Regions from separate parts of the Mesorhizobium sp. M0771 genome, predicted to be linked through region 4. Evidence: predicted binding sites of a transcription regulator. Region 4 holds the regulator's gene; each other region holds the start of a gene.
What was found. The regulator PhoB, encoded in region 4, activates phosphate uptake and scavenging genes when phosphate is short. The targets are predictions, from matches to a motif close to TGTCATNNANCTGTCAT.
Positions count from the first base shown of each region.

Region 1: a site for PhoB is predicted at 2,672-2,688, ahead of ppk2 (polyphosphate kinase 2). Genes of this name have one in related genera too.
Region 2: a site for PhoB is predicted at 2,948-2,964, ahead of NKI05_RS08230 (DUF1045 domain-containing protein). Genes of this name have one in related genera too.
Region 3: a site for PhoB is predicted at 2,586-2,602, ahead of olsB (l-ornithine N(alpha)-acyltransferase). Genes of this name have one in related genera too.

Region 1 covers NZ_JAMYPC010000017.1:133,506-138,843, forward strand. Annotated here, with positions in the region: gene NKI05_RS23780 (winged helix-turn-helix transcriptional regulator) at 51-746, shown strand; gene NKI05_RS23785 (dihydrofolate reductase family protein) at 857-1,501, shown strand; gene ppk2 (polyphosphate kinase 2) at 1,691-2,611, opposite strand; gene NKI05_RS23795 (aldo/keto reductase) at 2,856-3,899, shown strand; gene NKI05_RS23800 (glycosyl transferase family 90) at 3,920-4,891, opposite strand; gene NKI05_RS23805 (hypothetical protein) at 5,070-5,228, shown strand; gene NKI05_RS23810 (DUF982 domain-containing protein) at 5,301-5,338, opposite strand, start outside.
Region 2 covers NZ_JAMYPC010000004.1:180,566-185,903, reverse strand. Annotated here, with positions in the region: gene NKI05_RS08245 (ABC transporter permease) at 1-380, shown strand, start outside; gene phnN (phosphonate metabolism protein/1,5-bisphosphokinase (PRPP-forming) PhnN) at 383-1,012, opposite strand; gene NKI05_RS08235 (alpha-D-ribose 1-methylphosphonate 5-triphosphate diphosphatase) at 1,009-2,163, opposite strand; gene NKI05_RS08230 (DUF1045 domain-containing protein) at 2,199-2,906, opposite strand; gene iolB (5-deoxy-glucuronate isomerase) at 3,044-3,856, opposite strand; gene NKI05_RS08220 (hypothetical protein) at 4,038-4,286, opposite strand; gene iolE (myo-inosose-2 dehydratase) at 4,296-5,213, opposite strand.
Region 3 covers NZ_JAMYPC010000007.1:169,740-175,077, reverse strand. Annotated here, with positions in the region: gene NKI05_RS13580 (response regulator) at 101-2,389, shown strand; gene olsB (l-ornithine N(alpha)-acyltransferase) at 2,666-3,541, shown strand; gene NKI05_RS13570 (trimeric intracellular cation channel family protein) at 3,628-4,260, opposite strand; gene grpE (nucleotide exchange factor GrpE) at 4,387-5,016, opposite strand; gene NKI05_RS13560 (hypothetical protein) at 5,274-5,338, shown strand, end outside.
Region 4 covers NZ_JAMYPC010000020.1:52,836-58,173, reverse strand. Annotated here, with positions in the region: gene pstA (phosphate ABC transporter permease PstA) at 1-126, shown strand, start outside; gene pstB (phosphate ABC transporter ATP-binding protein PstB) at 144-968, shown strand; gene phoU (phosphate signaling complex protein PhoU) at 1,010-1,714, shown strand; gene phoB (phosphate regulon transcriptional regulator PhoB) at 1,731-2,420, shown strand; gene NKI05_RS25630 (ROK family protein) at 2,451-3,686, opposite strand; gene xylF (D-xylose ABC transporter substrate-binding protein) at 3,953-4,993, shown strand; gene NKI05_RS25620 (sugar ABC transporter permease) at 5,138-5,338, shown strand, end outside.

The DNA of each region.
Region 1 (5,338 bases), on a different contig from region 4:
AACTCAGGTTTTCTGAATAAGGTCCGGCAACATCTTTTGGAGCTCACCACATGACACAAGCCGGTTACAAGCAATTCTGCCCGCTCTCCATGGCCGCCGAGCTGCTCTGCACACGCTGGACCATGGTGCTGCTGCGCGAACTGGTGGCGGGATCGACCCGCTTCAACGATTTGCGCCGTGGCGTGCCGAAAATGTCGCCAACCCTTCTGTCGCAACGGCTCAAGGACCTCGAGGCCGGCGGCATCGTCGAGCGGACCGAGATCGCGACCGAGAAGGGCGTGTTCGAATACCGGCTGACCGAGGCGGGCCGGGATTTGCGCCCGGTTGTCGAGGCGATGGGGTTTTGGGGCCAGAAATGGGTCGAGGCCAGGCTGTCGCTCAAAAACCTCGATCCGTCGCTGCTGATGTGGGACATGCGGCGCAATCTGAACCCCAGTCCGCTGCCGGACGGGCGCACCGTGATACAATTCCTGTACCATGACCTGCCGGCGTCAAAACGATCGTGGTGGCTGATCGTCGAAAAGCAGGGCGAGGTCGATCTTTGCTGGTACGATCCGGGCTTCGACGTCGATCTCTACGTCTCGACCGATCTGTGCACCATGACCTCGATCTGGATGGGGCTGACGACAGTTCACAAGGAACGCGACAAGATCAGCCTGACCGGCGATCTCGACGTCGCCGGCAAGATGCAGATCTGGCTTGGGCTCAGCCCGTTTGCGGTGATGCCGAAGCGCGTGGCGGCTTGAGGTCCCTGCGCATTCCACAGATCGGCTTGCCTCTAAAAATACTAGTTGCAAAATGCAATCAGTTTGAATACTGATTGCAAATCACAACTGGTCACCGAAAGGGAGTCTCCATGTCCAAACTTCGCGTCAATGCCTTCACCTTGTCGCTCGACGGTTTCGGCGCCGGTCCTGACCAGGACCTGCAAAATCCGCTCGGCGTTGGTGGCGAATACCTGCACAAATGGATGACCGGCACCCGCACCTTCCACGAGATGGTCGGCAAGGATGGCGGCAGCACCGATGTGGACGACCGGTTCACCATCCGCAGCTTCGACAATGTCGGCGCCTGGATCCTCGGCCGCAACATGTTCGGCCCAATCCGCGGCGAATGGCCAGACGAGAGCTGGAAAGGCTGGTGGGGCGACAACCCGCCCTATCATGTGCCGACCTTCGTGCTGACCCACTACAAGCGCGACTCCATTGTGATGGAAGGCGGCACCATTTTCCACTTCGTTACCGGCGGCATCCACGCCGCGCTCGAACAAGCAAAGGCCGCGGCCGGCGGCAAGGATGTCCGCGTCGGCGGCGGCGTTTCCATCATCCGGCAATATCTGCAAGAGAAGCTCATCGACGAGTTGCATCTGGCGGTGTCGCCGGTGTTGCTCGGGAGGGGCGAGAGCCTGTTTGCCGGGCTGGATATGCTGAAGCTGGGTTACCAGTGCACCGAGCAGGTGGCCACGGCGCTCGCCACGCATGTGACGATCAAGCGGGTATAGTGGCGAAGTAACAGGCGCAGGCTTCTTTCTCCCCGTTTTGCGGGGAGAAATGCCCGGCAGGCAATGAGGGGCAGCGCTGCTTTTGGAGGTTAGCAGCGTCCGACGGCTGTGAATTCGTCGATGCCGGCGCTGCCCCTCATCCGCCCTTCAGGCACCTTCTCCCCGTGAAACGGGGAGAAGGAAAAGTGCTCAATACTTCTCCGGCACGTAAAGCTCGCGCGGCAGGACCTGGCGCTCGTACTCCGGGTTGAACACCCGCTCGGGCAGCGTGATTTCTTCGTGCGGCACGTCCTCATAGGGCAGTTGTTTGAGGAGATGGTCGATGCAGTTCAGCCGCGCCCGCTTCTTGTCGTTGCCTTCGACGATGTACCACGGTGCCTCTGGGATGTTGGTGCGGGCAAACGTCTCTTCCTTGGCCTTGGTGTACTGCTCCCAGCGCACGCGCGACTGCAGGTCCATCGGCGACAGCTTCCACTGCTTCATCGGATCGTGGATGCGCATCATGAAGCGCATCTGCTGTTCCTCGTCGGTGATCGAGAACCAGTATTTGACCAGCGTGACGCCGGAGCGGACCAGCATGCGCTCGAACTCCGGCACGTCGCGGAAGAACTCTTCGACCTGATCGGGTTCGGCAAAGCCCATCACCCGCTCGACGCCGGAGCGGTTGTACCAGGAGCGGTCGAACAGCACGATCTCGCCGCCGGCCGGCAGATGCGGCACGTAGCGCTGGAAATACCATTGTGATTTTTCGCGCTCGGTCGGCGCCGGCAGCGCCACGACGCGGCAGATGCGCGGGTTAAGGCGCTGGGTAATGCGCTTTATGACGCCGCCCTTGCCGGCGGAATCGCGTCCTTCGAAAACCACCACCAGCTTCTTTTTGTGGTAGGCGACCCAGGACTGCAGCTTGATCAGTTCCGACTGCAAGCCGATCAGGTCGCGGAAATACTGCATGCGGTCGATCGACGGCGGATGCGCGTTCTTGTAGATCTTGGCGATCTCCAGCGACAGCGCCGGCTCCGACATTTCAAGCTCATAGTCCTCGTCGAGCGTGTCGGCGAGTTCGGCTTCCAGCCAATCCCTGGCCGGAGAATTCTGCTTCAACTCGGTCATTTCCACTGCTCCGCTTGCCGGCTGACATGAAACCCTGAGCCGACTCGATATAGGCCGCCAATGACGGTTTTATTGCAAGCCGCCGGCCAGCCGGTCATCACTGCAAACCAGCGAGCATTGCCGATCCATCGCCCTGGGATGGCGACAAGCCGCTCAAATTGTCCTACAAACGGCGGACCCGTTCGGGCTTCCCCGCCCTTTCCTGCTAAAACCGCCTCCCCACCAAAACTACGAGGGATCTGACATGGAATACCGCACGCTTGGCCGTTCCGGCTTGAAAGTTTCGGCGCTGACCTTGGGAACCATGACCTTCGGCGGCAGCGGGCCGTTCGCTGCCGTCGGCAATTCCGATCTCGCGGAGGCCTCGCGCATCATCGACACTTGCATAGATGCCGGCATCAATCTCATCGACACCGCCAACGTCTATTCGAACGGATTGTCGGAAGAGATCATCGGCGAGGCGCTCGGCGGCAAGCGCAAGAACGACGTGCTGATCGCCTCCAAGGCGCGCATGCGGATCGGCAAGGGCCCCAATGACGAAGGCCTGTCGCGCCATCATCTGATCCGCGAATGCGAGAAGAGCCTGAAGCGCCTACGGACCGATGTCATCGACATCTATTTCCTGCACGAATGGGACGGCGCGACACCGCTCGAGGAAACCATCTCCGCGCTCGACACGCTGGTTGCCCAGGGCAAAATCCGCTATGTCGGCTGCTCCAACTATTCCGGCTGGCAGGTCATGAAGGCGCTGGGCATCAGCGACAGCCAGCACCAGCCGCGCTTCGTCACCCAGCAGATCCACTACACGCTGGAAGCACGCGAGGCCGAGTATGAGCTCTTGCCGATCTCGGTCGACCAGGGCCTTGGCGTGCTGGTGTGGAGCCCGCTCGCCGGCGGCCTCCTGTCGGGAAAATACCGCCGCGACAGCCCGACGGCGCGCCAGATCGGCGGCTGGTCGGAACCGCCGATCCGCGACGAAGACCGTCTGTGGCGGATCGTCGATGTGCTGGTCGACATCGGCGCGGCACGCGGCGTTTCGGCGGCCCAGGTGGCGCTGACCTGGCTGCTCGGCCGGCCGGCCGTCAGTTCGCTGGTGATCGGCGCACGCAATGAGTCCCAGTTGAAAGACAATCTCGCCGCGGCAAGCCTGACGCTGTCCTTTGATGAACGCCAGCGTCTCGATGCCGTCAGCCGGCCGCCGGTGCTCTATCCCTACTGGCACCAGCAGTTTACGGCGAAGGACCGCTTCGGCCCGGCCGATCTGGTTACGGACCGCAGCGTCATCTGACTTAAGGGCGCCGGAAGCCGCTAGCCCGCGATAAACCGCCAGACCTGCGGATCGGGCTCGATCTGGCCGCTGAGCACGAAATATTTGTAGAGCACGAGCAGGCAGATCGCCTGCTCGGCCCGCTCGTCGGCGAATTTGCGACAATAGGCGTTGGCCGCCGCAACGATGCGCTGGGCCTCGGCCGGATGCTGCTCGAGATGATGCACCCGCTCGGCCAGATCGCTGAAGTCGGGCGCCAGCGGCACATAATGGACATCGGGCTCGAGTTGCCCCTCGGCGAACCAGGTCTCGTAAGTCGGCGGCGGCATCAGGCAGAGCGAGTTCGAGCTCATGATCCATTTCAGATTGGTCGCGACATCATTGCCTTCGAGCGAGATGATGTAGCGGTAGCGGCGCTGCTGATCGATGCTGAGATAGGGCTTGCGGTATTCCGCAGGTGCTGTCGCCCTCGGCGTGCCGACATCGCAGAACGGCAGATTGCGGGCTGCATCCAGCAACAAGGTGCGGATGGGATTGTTGAGTTCGCCGCGCCAAACGACGAGCGGATGCTTGTCGGCGAAGGCGACATCGTCGGCCGGCATGTAGAAATGACGGAACTTGTTCAGCTTGAACAGGACGCCGTTGCCGTTGTCGCCCGCTATCGGCCGGTCCTTGACGATCGACGGCATCTTCGGCACTTCGATGACGTCGCCGAATTCCAGGTCGATGCGCAGATCTGGGTGGAAATAACGGGTGAACTCCTTCAGATCGTAATAGTACATGCTGCGGTCCGACGGCAGCCGGCTGACCGGCACGGCCTCGGGGCTGGGGCTAAAAGGCTCCCGCAGCGTGTTGTAGTAATTGAGCCGCTGGCGGACCGATGCGTCGGAAAGCCTGGCCTGATCGAGCAGCCGGCCGAGCCGGCGCCGGAAAAGAACCGGCGGCGCGATGTCGCGCATGGCGTTGCGCGCATAGTAGATCAGCTTCTGTGCGTTTCTTTGAAGCGTGGCCATCGGTCGTTTTGATTCGAAATCGGTCGGCGGCGGCTCCAGCAACTGTCCCGCAGCCTTTTCTAAACCATTGTGTTCGCCATCACGCAAGTCCAGAACCGCTGGCATCTGCCCTCGCGGCGCTGTTGTGTTTGCCGGCCAATGCTTCTAGGCAGGATCAGGCACAGCGAAAGGAAACGATATGGCTCGACCACCGAATTACGGTCAGGAACGCAAAGAGCGCGACCGGCAGAAGGCCGCCAAGAAGGCGGAGAAGCTCGCCGCCAAGGTCGCGGCCAAGGAGCGCGCCGAGCCTGAGAACGAGGCAAGTTCCAAAACCGACACCGAGACAGAAAAATAGGCAAGACAGGATCACCGGCCCGCGAAACGGGCCGGATCCTGGCAAAATGCCGGTCTGATCAGGCCGATGTGATCAGGCCGGGGCCTTGTCGCTGACGAAGACGTTGACCT
Region 2 (5,338 bases), on a different contig from region 4:
CCGGCCGTGTCGTCATGGCCGCCTATGTCATCTGCGGCGTGCTGACGGCGCTGTCGGCGATCTATTTCGCCATGTACACGCGCTCGATCTCGCCGGCCAGCCACGGCCAGTTCTACGAGCTCTACGCCATTGCCGCCGCCGTTCTCGGCGGCTTCTCGCTGCGCGGCGGCGAAGGCTCGCTGGTCGGCGTCATCCTGGGCACCGTGCTGCTGCAGGAGTTGCAGAACCTGGTCAATCTGCTCGGCATCCCGTCCTCGCTCAACTTCGCGGTGATGGGCGGCGTGATCCTGATCGGCGTGCTGGTCGACCAGCAATGGGGCGTGTTCCGCGCAAGGCGGCTGATGCTCGATGCCAGCCGGAAGACTGTCGCGGCGGAGTAGCGCTACATCACGCCGGATATATCCGAGAAGGCCATCGCCTTGCGCAGCACCTCGGCGAAGCGTTCTCCGGCGGCTTCGCGCTGGCCGCCATTGTCGATCGAGGTGACGCCGGAGCCGGACAAAGCGATATTGGCGCTGCGGGCGAGCCGAGCCAGCACTTCGCCGCGCGATTCGCGGCCGCGCTGGGCGAGACGCTCGGCGAGGATTTCCGGCGAGGCGGTGATCTCGACGACAGCCAGATTGGCATAGCGCTCCCGCAGCACCGGGATGACTGCGCGCGAGACATTGGCGACCGCGACATAGCCGTTGGCGATGGACGAGTCGACATCGGCCGGAATGCCGTAGCGCAGGCCGTGCGCCTCCCAGGAAATGGCGAAGGCGCCGTCGGCCTCGGCTTCGACAAAGGCCGCGTCGGCCAGCGTGTCGTGATCCTCGCTTGCCGCATCGCTCGGCCTGGTGATGACCCGGCGGACGAACTCCAGCCTCGTCTCGTCGGCAAACAAGGTGCGGGCATAACCGATTACCGTATCCTTGCCGGCGCCGCTCGGGCCGACGACGGCGACGAACACGCCGTTGCGGAGCGGAAAGGCCTCGCTGCTGAGTTCGCGCTCGATCGACGCCGAGACCATCAGGCGACCCGGCGCCCTTGGCGCCAGACGGTGCGCACGACCGGCACATGGTCGTCGACGCGCACACGCACGAGGTCGGCGCGGCGGCCCTGTTCGATGACGCCGCGGTCGTTTAGGCCGATCGCCTCGGCCGGATTCTTCGACACCATCGCAACCGCCTGCGGCAGGGAAATGCCCTCGACGACGTCGCCGAGGAAGAAGGCCGACTGGATCAGGCTGAAGGGAATGTAGTCGGACGACAATATGTCGAGCAGGCCGTCGCCGGCCAGCGTGCGGGCCGAGACGTTGCCCGAATGCGAGGAGCCGCGCATGACGTTGGGCGCGCCCATCAGCACGCCGAGCCCGGCATCCTTCGAGGCCTTGGCGGCTTCCAGCGTGGTCGGGAATTCCGCGACGCGCACGCCCTGCTCGATCGCTTCGTCGACATGGCCCGATGTGGCGTCGTCATGGCTCGCCAGCACAATGCCCCGCTCGTTGCAGGCGGCTGATATCGCCACCCGGTTCGGTCCCGAATTCTTCGCTGATTCCGACATCCGCTTTTCGCAGAACAATTGGAAGTCGCGATCGGTCAGCTTCAGCTTGCGCTGGTAGTAATAGGCGTAGGTCTCGAGATTGACGAACTGGCGCTGTCCCGGCGCATGGTCCATCAGCGAGGCCAGTTTGACCCGCTCGTCGCCATCGAAATTGGCGAAAGCCCGCAAGCAATCCGGCGCCGAGACCTCGCAGCGCAGGTGCAAGAAATGGTCGGCCCGCAACCGGTCTTTCGCGACGCTGTCCTCGATCGCGCCGGCGAGCTTGCGGATGTCGTCGGAGGTAATATCCGCGTCCTCGTCCATGCCGACACGCAAAGCGTCGAGCACGGTGGTGATGCCGGCGGTGGCCACCTGCGCGTCATGGGCAAGGACGGCGGCGATCGGGTTCCAGCGCACTTTCGGGCGCGGCGCATAGTGGCCTTCGAGATGGTCAGTGTGCAGCTCGACCAGGCCGGGAATGATGTAGTCGCCGCCCATGTCCTCGCCGCCCATGCCCCCGCCGGTGTGGCCGGTGCCGGCGTCGACGCCGGAGATAAAACCGTCGCGCAGCACGAGCGACCCTTCGACGATCTCGTCGGCAAGCACGATGCGGGCGTTGTGGAGAACAGTTTCGGCGGTCATTTCAGGCGGTCCCTGGTTACTCGGACGAATTGCGGTTAGGCGGTTTTTCGGGCAGCGCGGCGGCCGAGCGCATGATGCGAAAGCACCATGAACGGAGCGCCCGGTTCGGTTTCGACGAACAGCGTCAGCGCATCCACCAGCACCGGCTGCTGCAGCACATCGGCGAACAGGCTGTCGATTGCCGCGCGCAGACGTTGGCTTTCCTGCGGCCCGGCCCGGCCGGACAGCGTCATGTGGAAGCGAAAGGTCTCGAACACGTAGGGGTAGCCCCACTGACAGAGATTGCGGAACTCGGCCGGTTTCAGCGAATCCGGGCTGCGCCGTTCGATTTCCGCTTCGGTGAGCGGCGCGCGAAAACGGTCGAAGCTAAGCACGACATCATCGGCGAAACGGTTGAGCGGCGGCAGCGGACCTTCCGGCACCAAAGCGAAGAAACCATCGATCTGGCTGACGACCAGGCGCGGGATGGTGACCGTCGGCGTTGCTTTGGCAAAGGCGTCCAGCGCCGCGCGCAACGAGCTTTCGGTTTCGTTGGCGGCCAACCGGAAGGGCGCTTTCAGCGTCGCATGAAAACCGTAGCGCCGCGCCGATGCGGTGTGAAAGGCGACTTCGGCCGCCGACAGCTCGCCCACCGCCTCGACCGGCCTGGTGGCGGCGCCAAAGGGGTCGCGACCCAGCCAGTTGGCGGCGATCCGCGCCAACGGCTCGTCCTGCCTCGGGGTGAAATAGATGGCGTAGCGCATCGAAAAAAATCCTCGTCAGCCCGCTGCCATAGGTGATTTCCATGACGGATTGACGAAGCTTATGCGAGTTTTCGAAGGCAAATCGACCCCATGGATCGTTAGCCGACGATTTTTCTTCCGGCGCAAGCGAAGGCCGATCAGGCCTTCATGAGCCATTCGTGCTCGGGCGCGTTGTGGAACTTCCACGTCCGCTTCGGCCCGGCCATGACGTTAAGGTAATAGAGGTCGTAGCCGTGACAGGCCGCGCACGGATGATAGCCCTTGGGCACCAGCACGACATCGCCGTCCTCGATCGCCATCGCCTCGTCCAGTTCGCGGGCGCCCGACTTGTCGGCGTCGGTGTAGACGCGCTGGAAGGCAAAGCCCTGCGGCGGGTTGAGGCGGTGGTAATAGGTTTCCTCAAGATAGGATTCGGCCGGCAGATTGTCCTGATCGTGCTTGTGCGGCGGGTAGCTCGATGTGTGGCCACCGGGCGTGATGACCTCGACCACCAGCAGCGAGTCGGCGGGCTTGCCCTCGGGCAATATGTTGGTGACGTAGCGCGTGTTGGTGCCTTTGCCCCGAGTCTCCTGGCCGAGGTCGTCGGGTGCGATGACGCGAACGGGCAAGCCGCCGCCCAGGCCCGGCGCCGAGCAGACCGCGAGTTCGAGATCGGTGTCGGCGGTGACCGACCAGTCCGAACCCTCCGGAATATAGACCGACCACGGCTTGCCCTCGAAGGGCGACATGCGCTCGCCGAGCAGGCCGAGTTCCTGGCCGCCGGCCCTTGCCGTGCCCTTGCCGGTGACGAACACCAGGCAGACTTCGCGATCCTGCGTCTTGCCGGATGCGGTCTCGCCCGGCTTCAGGCGGTGCAGGTCGAAGCCGACATAGGTCCATCCGGCGCTTTTGGGCGTGACATGGGCGACGCGGCCATGGCCCTTGTCGGCTTTGACGAGCAGTTTCGACATGTTTTGTCTCTCCTATCGCAAGTCTTCGAGGTCGGCCTCTCAACTTCGTCATCCTAGAGCGAAGCTCCGTCGCGAAGACCCTAGGATGACGAAGCGAGGGACGTTCCGGCCAATCACCGACGTAGGCGATACGCCAGGTGTCGAGTGTCCGACCCGCAAGCCCTTCCGAGCCACGGCCGCTTCATTCCTTCGGTTCGGCGTCCGCCTTCGCTTCGCCGGTCTTCGGTCGATCAGGCGCAGCCTTGCTCTCCTCCACCGGCTTGTAAAGATAGAAGAACTGCCACACCGCGTAGGCGGCAAAGCCGAGCGCAATGATGCCCCAGAATGGGGTGCCGGAGGCGAATTCTATTCCGGCCCAGATCACGCAGACGGCGACGACGGCAACGCGCCGCCACAGCGGCCGGAAGAACGGGTGCTCGTAATCCTTCATCGGACCGGCTTACGCATTGGGAAAGCCTTGCGTCTCGACCGTGTAGCCGGCCGCCGTCATCACCCGCATCAGCTCCTTGTAACCCACGTGGGCCATCTTCAGCGGCGGGTTCTTTTTCGGGTCCTGCTCGGCCTCGACGACGAACCAGCCTTCATAGCCATGGTCGGCGAAGCGCTGCACGATGGCGCCGAAATCGAGCGAACCGTCGCCAGGCACCGTGAAGGCACCGAGCGCCACGGCGTCGAGAAAGGACTGCTTTGTGCGGTCGAGCCCGTCGATCACGCCCATGCGCACATCCTTCACATGGACATGGCTGATGCGCTTGTGGTGGTTGTCGATGGCGCGCAGCACGTCGCCGCCGGCAAAGGCGAGATGCCCTGCATCGAGCAGCAACGGAATGCCTTCGCCGGAATGGCGCATGAAGGCATCGAGCTCCGGCTCGGTCTCGACCACCGCCGCCATGTGATGGTGATAGGACAGCGGCATGCCTTGCTCGGCGCACCATTCGCCGAATTCGGTGAGGCGCCTGGCATAGGCCCTCATCTCGTCGTTGGACAATTTCGGCTTCGTGGCGAGAGGCCTGGAGCGATCGCCCTGGATCGAGCGGCCGACCTCGCCATAGACGATGCAAGGCGCATTCACCGCCTTGAACAGGTCGATCATCGGCTGGATGCGATCCTTGTTCTTGCCCATGTCCTCATCGACCAGCGTGCCGGAGAACCAGCCGCCGCACAGCGTCACGTCGGCCTTTTTCAGGATAGGCAGCATGATTTCGGGGTCATTGGGAAAGCGGCGGCCCATTTCCATGCCGGTGAAGCCGGCCGAGCGCGACTGGCGCAGGCACTCTTCCAGCGAGACGTCGTCGCTGAGTTCGGCAAGATCGTCGTTCCACCACGCAATGGGGGACATGCCCAGTTTGGCTTTCAAGTTTTAGCTCCGGTTTCTTGTTCACCCTCCCCCTTGTGGGGAGGGTCGCTGCGAAGCAGCGAGGTGGGGTGCGGCGCCAGACCCCCACCCGGACCTTCGGTCCGACCTCCCCACAAGGGGGAGGT
Region 3 (5,338 bases), on a different contig from region 4:
GCCCCGAAGCCGCCAGAACGGGCGGCAAAAATGCATGACCGCTAAAATTCGAACGATCCGCCGCGCTTTTCCATAATCTCTATCTGGCAAGGATTTCCGCATGATCGCGGAGTCCGCCAGGAAAGAGAAGAGCCGCGCCGAAAGCATCGACGGGCCGAACCCGGCGACGCCCAAGCGGCAGCATGTTGCTGCGCCGCCGCTGGCGCCGGATTTTCCGCGCGCCACGCACGAGGGCCTGCTGTTCCTGACGGTCGTCGCCAGCGTCGTGCTGGCGGGCCTGTCTCACCTCACCGGCGCGCCGATCTTCATCACGTTCGGTCTGCTGGCGACCGGCCTTGCCGGCGTCGCCATGCACCTGCGCAACCGCCGCACCGTCCACCGCGCGACGGCCTTGCTCGACGAAACCGCCGCGCGCAGCCGCGCCGAGATCGAGACGCTGGCCGACCGCATGTGGGAGATGCAGGAGAGCGAGGAGCGTTTTCGCGGGCTGATCGATGCGCTCGGCGATCTCGTCGTCCACCGCGACCGCGACGGCCACATCGTCTATGCGAACATGGTTTTCGCCGGCCTCGTCGGAACCGATCAGCGCGACCTTGCCGGCAGGACTCTGGCCGACCTCGGCATCGATGTCGGTATCGTTCCCGACGCCGCCTTTTCCGATCATGAATGCCTGAGTTCCACCGACGTCTCCATACGTACCCCGAACGGTCCGCGCTGGTTCTCATGGATCGAACTGTCGGTGCGCGACAAGGATAGCGGCGCCGTCTCGCACCGGGCGATTGCCCGTGACATCACCGCCCGCAAGCGCGCCGAATCCTCGTTGATCACCGCGCGTGAGCGCGCCGAATATGCCAGCCAGGCCAAGTCGCGCTTCCTCGCCACCGTCAGCCATGAGATCCGCACGCCGATGAACGGCATCATGGGCATGGCCAAGCTTCTGGCTGACACCAATCTGTCGCCCGAGCAGCGCACCTATGTCGGCGCTGTCTCGACCTCGGCCAGCGCCCTTTTGGCGCTCATCGAGGATTTGCTCGACTATTCCAAGATAGAGGCCGGCCGTTTCGACCCGGAGCCGCAGCCGACATCGCTGCGCGAAATCGCCGACAACATCATCGAACTGATGGCGGCGAAAGCCTTCGCCAAGAACATCGGCCTCGGCTGTCATGTCGAGCCCGACGTGCCACAGATGATCATGGCCGATCCCGGCAGGGTCAGGCAGGTGCTGCTCAACCTGATCGGCAATGCGATCAAGTTCACCGACACCGGCGGCGTGCTGGTTTCGGTTGCACGGGCCCGCACCGAGACCAGCGACCGCATCTGCTTCACCGTCGCCGACACCGGCCCTGGCCTGCGCGAAGAGGATATGGAGCGCATCTTCGAGGAGTTCGAACAGTCCGACGGCACCTCGACCCGCACCCATGGCGGCGCCGGCCTCGGTCTGGCCATATCGAGGCGCCTGGTCGCCGCCATGGGCGGTGCCATTTCGGTGTCGAGCCGGCTTGGCGAGGGATCGGAATTCGTCTTCGAGATCCCGGCCGCAGGAGCAACCGAGGCACCGCAGAACCGGCAGAACATCCTGGCCGGCCGGCGCGCCGTGATCGTGTCGAAGAACGCCGTCGAGGCCGACGCCATCGCCCGCACCATCCGCGCCCATGGCGGCGCCGTCGACGTCGCCGCAACCGCTTCCCAGGCGACGCCCTTCGCCGAACATTGCGATGTGCTGTTGATCGACGCGGCCCTGGAGGACGGCGACGGCAGACTGCTCAAGCGCCTGCGCCAGAGTGGCTTTGCCGATTGCGAGGCGATCACGCTGATCGCGCCGACCGACCGCGGCATGCTTGGCGAATTCCGCGCCAGCGGCTACGCCACCTTCCTGGCAAGGCCGGTGCGCGGCGAAACGCTGCTGCGCGTGCTGTTGACCAATCACGCCCCTGCCTTGCCCCAGCCCAAGCCGGAAAAGAGCGGCGTGTCCGCCCTTCGTGTCCATGGCGGGCGCCGGCAAGGCTTGTCGGTGCTGATCGCCGAAGACAACGACATCAACGCCATGCTTGCCCGCGCCACGCTTTTGAAGGCGGGACATCGCGTGAAAGTGGTCGGCAATGGCAAGGCCGCGGTCGAGGCGGTGACCGAAGCCGGGCTGAAAAACCGCTTCGATGTGGTGCTGATGGATCTGCACATGCCGGTCATGGACGGGCTGGACGCGATCGCCGCCATCCGCCGCCACGAGGAGGAAATGGCTGTGCCGCCGGTTCCGATCATGGTGCTTTCGGCCGACAGCCAGGAAAAGACCCGCCACACCGTGCTCGCCCATGGCGCCAGCGGCTTTGTCACCAAGCCGCTCGATCCCGACGCGCTGGTCCATGCCGTCGAGGGCCAGGTGGCCGCCTGAATTCATGTCGCTCGAAAATGGCCCCGGTTTTGAGAAGACGACATGCACAAAACAAAGACTTGAAGCGCGTCGCGTGAATCGTCCCAGCGCGACGCGCTTCAAGGTGACGCTGGCGCAATCCTCGCGTCACGTAGGTAGCCGAATGAGGGTTTTCGCCAGCCGACGAAGTATTGCCCGTCGCGCCGTATCACGGTACTGTCACAATCCTGTTGCACCTACACCGTATCCCCGTGCCAAGAGGGATGGCTCGAAGGAGAATCACTCGTGCATACAGTTATGCCGGAATGTGACACTCGGCCCAGCGCAGGCGGCGCTTTGCTCGCCGCGCGGAACGCCGATGCCGTCGCAACAGGCGCACCGCTGGGCCGTATCGGCAATCTCGAAGTGCGGCTTGCCCGCAATGAGGCCGAGATCGCCGCCGCGCAGGAAGTGCGCTACCGGGTGTTTTATGACGAGCTTGGCGCCAGGAAGGACCTGTTCCAGGCGCAGGACCGGCGCGACGCCGACCGCTTCGACCCGCTGTGCGACCATCTCCTGGTGCTTGACACCTCGATCTCCGGCCCCGAGCATCGCCGCATCGTCGGCACTTACCGCCTGCTGCGGCAAGAGATTGCGGCGACCGCCGGCGGCTTCTATTCCGAAGGCGAGTTCGAACTGACCAAGCTGATCGCCCGCCATCCCGGCCAGCGCTTCCTTGAGCTCGGCCGCTCCTGCGTGCTGCCGGAATACCGCTCGAAGCGCACCATTGAGGCGCTGTGGCAAGGCATCTGGGCCTACATCAACCACTATGAGATCGGCGTGATGACCGGTTGTGCCTCGTTCCCTGGCACGGTGCCGGCTGCGCATGCCGAGGCGCTCACCTACCTTGCCCATCACTGCCGGACCAACTCCGCCTGGGATGTGCGGGCGGTCTCCGGCCGCTATTGCTCGATGGATCTGATGCCGATCGAGGCGGTCAACGCCAAGGCGGCGATCGCGGCCATGCCGCCGCTGGTCAAGGGCTATCTGCGCGTCGGCGCCCGCATCGGCGACGGCTGCGTCATCGACCGTGAGTTCTCCACCGTCGATGTGTTCGTGGTGATGCCGGTCAAGGAAATCGGCGCCCGCTACGTCAACTATTATGGCGGGGAAGCGCAGCGCTTTGCGGCGTGAGGCAGTAGGCAGTAGGCAGTAGGCAGTAGGCAGTAGTGAAGGCTGCCGCGAATTGCTGACTACCGACTATTCCCTATTCCCTCTCCCTACGGAATATCCTCCGGTCGCCGTCCCGGGCGGCTCTTGTAGGACGGAAAGGTCCAGCCGAATTTCAGCGCGCCGCCGCGCACCAGGAAAGCCGCGACGAAGCCGGCGATATCCGAGGCGAGCGGCGGCAGGCCGGCAAGATCGCCAAGTGTGTAGAGGCCGGCGCCCGCGAGTGCGGCGGTGACGTAGATTTCGGGCCTGAGCAGCACCGATGGCTCGCCGGCCAGCAGATCGCGCAGGATGCCGCCAAATGTGGCGGTCAACACGCCCATAACAACGGAGACGACCGGCGAGCCGGTGATGGCCAGCCCCTTGGCCGCGCCCATTACGGAAAAGGCCGCCAATCCGATGGCGTCGAGCCAGAGCAGCCATTTCCAGCGGGATTCGACGCGGTGGGCGATGAAGAAGACCAGCACCGCAACCGCCGCGCAAACCAGCACATAGCCGGAGTTGGCGACCCAAAAGACGGGCAGGTTGAGGATGACGTCGCGAAGCGTGCCGCCGCCAATGCCGGTGACGCTGGCCAGAAACAGGAAGCCGATAATGTCGAGCTGCTTGCGCGAAGCCGCCAACGCCCCGGTCGCGGCAAAGACGGCGACGCCGGCATAGTCGAGGAGGTCGATGGGTGTCAGGGACATGAGGTAGTAGGGATTGGGAATTAGGGAAAGTATGAATAACACGAAGCCGCGCGATTGATACGCCTGCCCCTATTCCCTATTCCCTATTCCCTATTCCCTATTCCCTACTGCCTACCCTACTCACGCATCCTTCTCGGCCTGCTCGTTCACCGGCCCCGGCTCGACCGGCGCTTCGGTGGCCGCGATCTTGGGGCCGCCCTTGGCGACCCCGACCATGGCCGGCCGCAGCACGCGCTCGCCGATCGAATAGCCCGGCTGCACGACCTGGACGACGGTGTTGGCCGGCACATCGGGATTGGGCACTTCGAACATCGCCTGGTGGAAATTCGGGTCGAACTTCTCACCTTCCGGTTCGAGCTTCTTCACCCCATGCCGTTCCAGCGTCGACAGCATGGCGCGCTCGGTGATCTCGACGCCGTCGATCAGCGCCTTGAAGCCGGCATCTCCGGCCGCTTTCGCCTCGGCGGGGATAGCATCGAGCGCGCGGCGCAGATTGTCCGACACCGACAGCATGTCGCGGGCGAAATTGGCCACCGCATAGGCGCGCGCATCATGCACGTCGCGGGCGGTGCGGCGGCGCAGATTCTCCATCTCGGCTGCGACGCGCAGCGCGCGGTCCTTCAGCTCCTCGTTTTCCTTCAGCAGCCGCACCAGCGCTTCATAGTCGCCGTCGATGCCGCCTTGCGTGCGCTCGGCCTCGGCCGTTTCGATATCCTCGGGCGCGCGTTCGTCTTTTGTCTGGTCGCTCATCGCCATTTCCCGTCATTCGAATGGTTTGGATTTGCGCCCGATATCGAGGTTTGGCGGCCAAAAATCAAGGGGCAAGCCCAGGAGGACGCCCCAGCAGGCAATGTTGCGGGCAGCCCGTCGGACTTGGTGCGGGGCGCAAGGACGTTCAAAATTAATTCAAACTTTACCGTAACGGCAGCCTTTGCTTGCCAATACCCCGCTATGGGGAACCATTCAAAGCTTGGAGGAGTTTTGAAACCGACACAGGATTTGAGACAATGGACCGCAATACTGGCAACAGAAGCGAAGAGCTCGCCGCCGACATCAGGCGCCAGTTCGGCAC
Region 4 (5,338 bases):
GCAAACGAGGCTGAGCGCGCTTTTGTCGAGCGCATGTCCGGCGCCATCATCATCCTGCTCGTCTTCCTCATGGCCATGAACATCACCGCGATCGTGCTCCGGCGCCGCTTCGAGCGGCGCTGGTAGAAAAAAGGCAATTTGGTATGAACATCATGACCGAACAGTCCCTTGAGAATGCAGTGGGCGACAAAATGAACGCCAAGTCGAACGAAGTCATCAAGATGCGCGGCGACAAGGTCGGCGTCTTCTACGGCGAGAAGCAGGCGTTGTTCGACGTCAATCTCGACGTGCGTCAGAACCAGGTGACGGCGCTGATCGGCCCGTCCGGCTGCGGCAAGTCGACCTTCCTGCGCTGCCTCAACCGCATGAACGACACCATCGATTTGGCGCGGGTGACCGGCAAGATCACGCTCGATGAAGACGACATCTACGACAAGAACATCGATGTCGTCGAACTGCGCGCCCGCGTCGGCATGGTGTTCCAGAAACCCAACCCGTTCCCGAAGTCGATCTACGAGAACGTCGCCTACGGCCCGCGCATCCATGGGCTGGCCAAGCGCAAGTCCGACATGGACCAGATCGTCGAGCAGAGCCTGAAGAAGGCGGCGATCTGGAACGAGGTCAAGGACCGCCTGCAGGAGCCCGGCACCGGCCTGTCCGGCGGCCAGCAGCAGCGCCTGTGCATCGCGCGCGCCATCGCCGTGTCGCCGGAGGTGATCCTGATGGACGAGCCCTGCTCGGCGCTCGATCCGATCGCCACCGCCCGTGTCGAGGAGCTGATCGACGAACTGCGCCAGAACTACACGATCGTCATCGTCACCCACTCGATGCAGCAGGCGGCGCGCGTGTCGCAGCGCACGGCGATGTTCCATCTCGGCTATCTCGTCGAGGAGGGCGCCACCGACAAGATGTTCACCAACCCCGACGACAAGCGCACCCAGGACTACATTACCGGCCGCTTCGGCTGAGCCGTCCGGCGGGTGAATTTTCAGGCACGAGGACCAAGATCATGGGTGAACATACCGTCGCCTCCTTCGATGAAGAGCTCGGGCAGATCAGCAAGCTGATCCGCGACATGGGCGATCTGGCAGGCTCGATGGTCAGCGGCTCGACCAGGGCGCTGCTCAATTCGGACAATGCGCTGGCACAGCGTGTCGTTTCCGACGACGCCATCATGGATGCGCGCCAGCGCGAACTGGACGACCGCGCCATCACGCTGATCGCCAAGCGCCAGCCGATGGCCAACGATCTGCGCGCCGTGGTCGGCTCGATCCGCATGGCGGGCGACCTCGAGCGCATCGGCGACCTCGCCAAGAACATCGCCAAACGCGTCGGCACCGTGGGCTTGAGCGTCACGCCGCGCGACCTCTCGCACTCCATCGACGCCATGGCGCAACTGGTGCTGATCCAGGTGCAAGGCGTCGTCGAGGAATATGCCGCCACCGATGCGGCAGCGCTTGCAAAACTCAGGAATGACGACGAGCGCATCGACGTCAAATACACGTCCGTGTTTCGTGAGCTCTTGACCTACATGATGGAAGACCCTCGCAACATCACCGCCTGCACGCATCTCTTGTTCTGCGCCAAGAATCTTGAGCGCATCGGCGATCATGTCACCAACATCGCCGAAAATGCGTATTATGTGCTGACCGGCCAGCAATTGCCCGCCAATCGTCCGAAGCAGGACGAGACGGCGATGGCCACGCCGGCCTGATGAGGGTGAACTGCATATGATCGCGCCACGCATCATGGTCGTGGAGGACGAGGAGCCACTAGGCGTGCTCCTCCGCTACAACCTCGAATCCGAAGGCTATCAGGTCGAGGTGGTGACACGCGGCGACGAGGCCGAGATCCGCCTGCAGGAAAACGTGCCCGATCTCCTGGTGCTCGACTGGATGGTGCCGGCTGTTTCCGGCATCGAGCTCTGCCGGCGGCTTAGAGTGCGGCCCGAAACCGAGCGGCTGCCGATCATCATGCTGACCGCGCGCGGTGAGGAAAGCGACCGCGTGCGCGGCCTGTCCACCGGTGCCGACGACTATCTGGTCAAGCCATTCTCGACGCCGGAGTTCATGGCGCGCGTGAAAGCGCTGCTGCGCCGCGCCAAGCCGGAAGTGCTGTCGAGCGTGCTCAAGGTCGGCGACATCGTGCTCGATCGAGAATCGCACCGGGTCTACCGCAAGAAGAGCGAGATCAGGCTCGGACCGACCGAGTTCCGGCTGCTCGAATTCATGATGCGCCATCCCGGCCGCGTGTTCTCGCGCAGCCAACTGCTCGACAATGTCTGGGGCGAGACGATCTATATAGACGAGCGAACCGTCGACGTGCATGTCGGGCGGCTGCGCAAGGCCGTCAACAACGGCCGCATGCCGGATGTCATCCGTACCATTCGCGGCGCCGGCTACGCTATTAGGGAAGACTAGGATGCTGCGCGTCGCGCCGTTGCCGGCCATTCAGGCGACATGCTTGCCGGATTTCGCCTGAATGCCCGGCGCGAAAATCTCCTGGTCGACGAAGCCGAGCGCGCGCATGGCGCAGCCTTCGCGGATCAGCGGCAGCTCGTTGGGCTCGGTGTCGAAGGAGATCGATTTCGAGTGCTGGCCGCCGGCGGTCTGGGCGATCGCTTCGCGCAATGCCGGTTCGATCAGGTCGAAGGCGGCGGCGCTGACGCCGACCATGGCGACGGGTGCCGGATCGATCAGAGCAAACAGGCTGCCGAGGCCGAAGCCGAGCGCCTCACCGGCCCTGCGATAGGCTTCGCGCTCCGGGCCATCGGTTTCGCGGGCGCGCGCGGCGAGTGCGCGCATATCAGCGTCGCCGATATCGACCGGCTCGGCATCCTCGCCCATCATTTTGGCGCTGCGCCAGATGGCGTAGTTTCCGGCATAGGCCTCGACGCAGCCGCGCCGCCCGCAGCGGCAGAGCGCGCCGCCCGGACGGTGGATCATGTGGCCGAACTCGCCGCCCGAGGAATGGGTGCCGGTGAACAGTTCGCCTTTCAGCACCAGCCCCATGCCGATGCCGTGCGACAAGAGGATCGCGATGAAATTGTCGCGGTAGCGCTCGGGCTGGCGCCATTGCAGGGCCACCGCCATCATATTGCAGTCGTTCTCCATGGTGGCAGGAATGCCGAATTCCGCTTCCAACATGTCGGCGAAGGCAATGTCGGTCAGTGGCGTGATTGGCGACCACAGCATGGCCCGCGCCTGCGAATCGGTGATGCCCTGGATGCCCATGGCAATGCGGGCGATGCTCTGGACATCGAGGTCCGGGTCCGCGAGACGCCGCCCGACGATTGCTACGCATTCGCCGATCAGCTCGTCGCGCGGCATGGTCAGCGTGTCGAGCCGGCGCTGTTCTTCCGCGACCACCTGGCCGGCATAGTCGATGACGGTGACGGAGAGGAAGTTCAGCGACAGCACCACGGTCATGACCGCCGCCGCTTCCGGGTTGAGGCCAAGGCCGACCTGCGGCCGGCCGCGTTTCAGCGAGCCGGTCTCGCCAGGCTTGCCTTCAATCAGGATGCCTTCTTGAATTAGATCAGACGAGATTGCCGATATCGTCGAATGGCTGAGGCCGGTGGTCGCCGCAATCTCGGTCCGCGACGGCTGGCCGGCCCGGCGCACGGCCGAAATCACCATCGCACGGTTGCGACGGCGCAGATCGTCGTGGCGGATCCCAACCGACATTTGTTTTCCTCCCGGCCTCCTCGCGCCTCATGATAGTGAAGGCGTTCGACGGCACCAGCCAAATATTGGCAGACGCCGGCAGCCCTGTCATTGTTTATTGCGGAGCTCGAAAAAATGCGGCAACGCCATCAGAATCCATCATAATCGATGTTGACAGTGCCTTATCATTGAACCAGTATTTTTTCGAGGCTCGAAAAAATGGAGCCTCTTTGTGCAGGCCTTCGGGCCGGTTTTGTCGCGCCGTGGGCGGCGCAGGGAGGGTTATAATGAACAGATTTGCAGCCGCCATGCTGGCGGGTGTCGCCATGTCGCTGGCGCTGATGTCGGTCGCGCAGGCGAAGGACAAGGTCATCGGCGTGTCGTGGTCGAACTTCCAGGAAGAGCGCTGGAAGACCGACGAGGCGGCGATGAAAACGGCGATCGAAGCCGCCGGCGACAAGTACATTTCGGCCGACGCGCAGTCCAATCCCGGCAAGCAGCTGACCGACGTCGAAAGCCTGATCTCGCAGGGCGCCAACTCGCTGATCATCTTGGCGCAGGACGCCTCGGCCATCGGCCCGGCGGTGCAGAAGGCGCTGGACGAAGGCATTCCGGTCGTCGGCTATGATCGCCTGATCGAGAACAAGGACGTCTTCTACCTGACCTTCGACAACAAGGAAGTCGGCCGCATGCAGGCCCGCGAAGTGTTCAAGGCGAAGCCCGAAGGCAACTATGTCTTCATCAAGGGCTCGGGCTCGGATCCGAATGCCGATTTCCTGTTCTCGGGCTCGATGGAAGTGCTCAAGGAAGCCATCGACTCGGGCAAGATCAAGAATGTCGGCGAGGCCTATACCGATGGCTGGCTGCCGGCCAACGCCCAGAAGAACATGGAACAGTTCCTGACCGCCAATGACAACAAGGTCGATGCCGTGGTTGCGGCCAATGACGGCACCGCCGGCGGCGTTGTCGCCGCGCTGACGGTGCAGGGCCTTGCCGGAACGGTTCCGGTCTCGGGCCAGGACGGCGACCATGCCGCCCTGAACCGCATCGCGCTCGGCACGCAGACGGTGTCGGTGTGGAAAGACGCGCGCGAACTCGGCAAGAACGCCGCCGAGATCGCCTCGCAGCTTGCCGATGGCAAGAAGACGGGCGACATTGCCGGCGCCAAGGACTTCACCACGCCTGGCGGCAACACCGTCAAGTCGCTGTTCCTGACCCCCGTCGCGATCACCAAGGACAACCTCAACGTCGTCATCGACGCCGGCTGGATCAAGAAGGACGAAGTCTGCACAGGCGTCGCCGCCGGCAGCGTCGCGGCTTGCAACTGATCTCGACGACTTGAAGAAATGAGGCGCCGCGGTTGTCAAGCCGCGGCGTTTTCTCTACGAGAATTGTGTGTTTCCGCCATCGGCGGCAAACTTCTAGGCTGTGGTCCGGCATCCGCGCCAGACGGCAAGCCGCTGGAGGACATCATGACCGACACGACCTCAAATCCGCAGGCCGATACGGCACGAGCGTCTGAACTCGGCGCGGTCGCCCGGTTCCTGAAAGCGACCGAGCTCGACACGCGCATGCTCGGCATGGTCGGCGCGCTGCTGGTCATCTGGGTCGGCATACATATCCTGTCGGGTGGGCTTTTCCTGACGCCGCGCAATCTTTGGAACCTGTCGGTG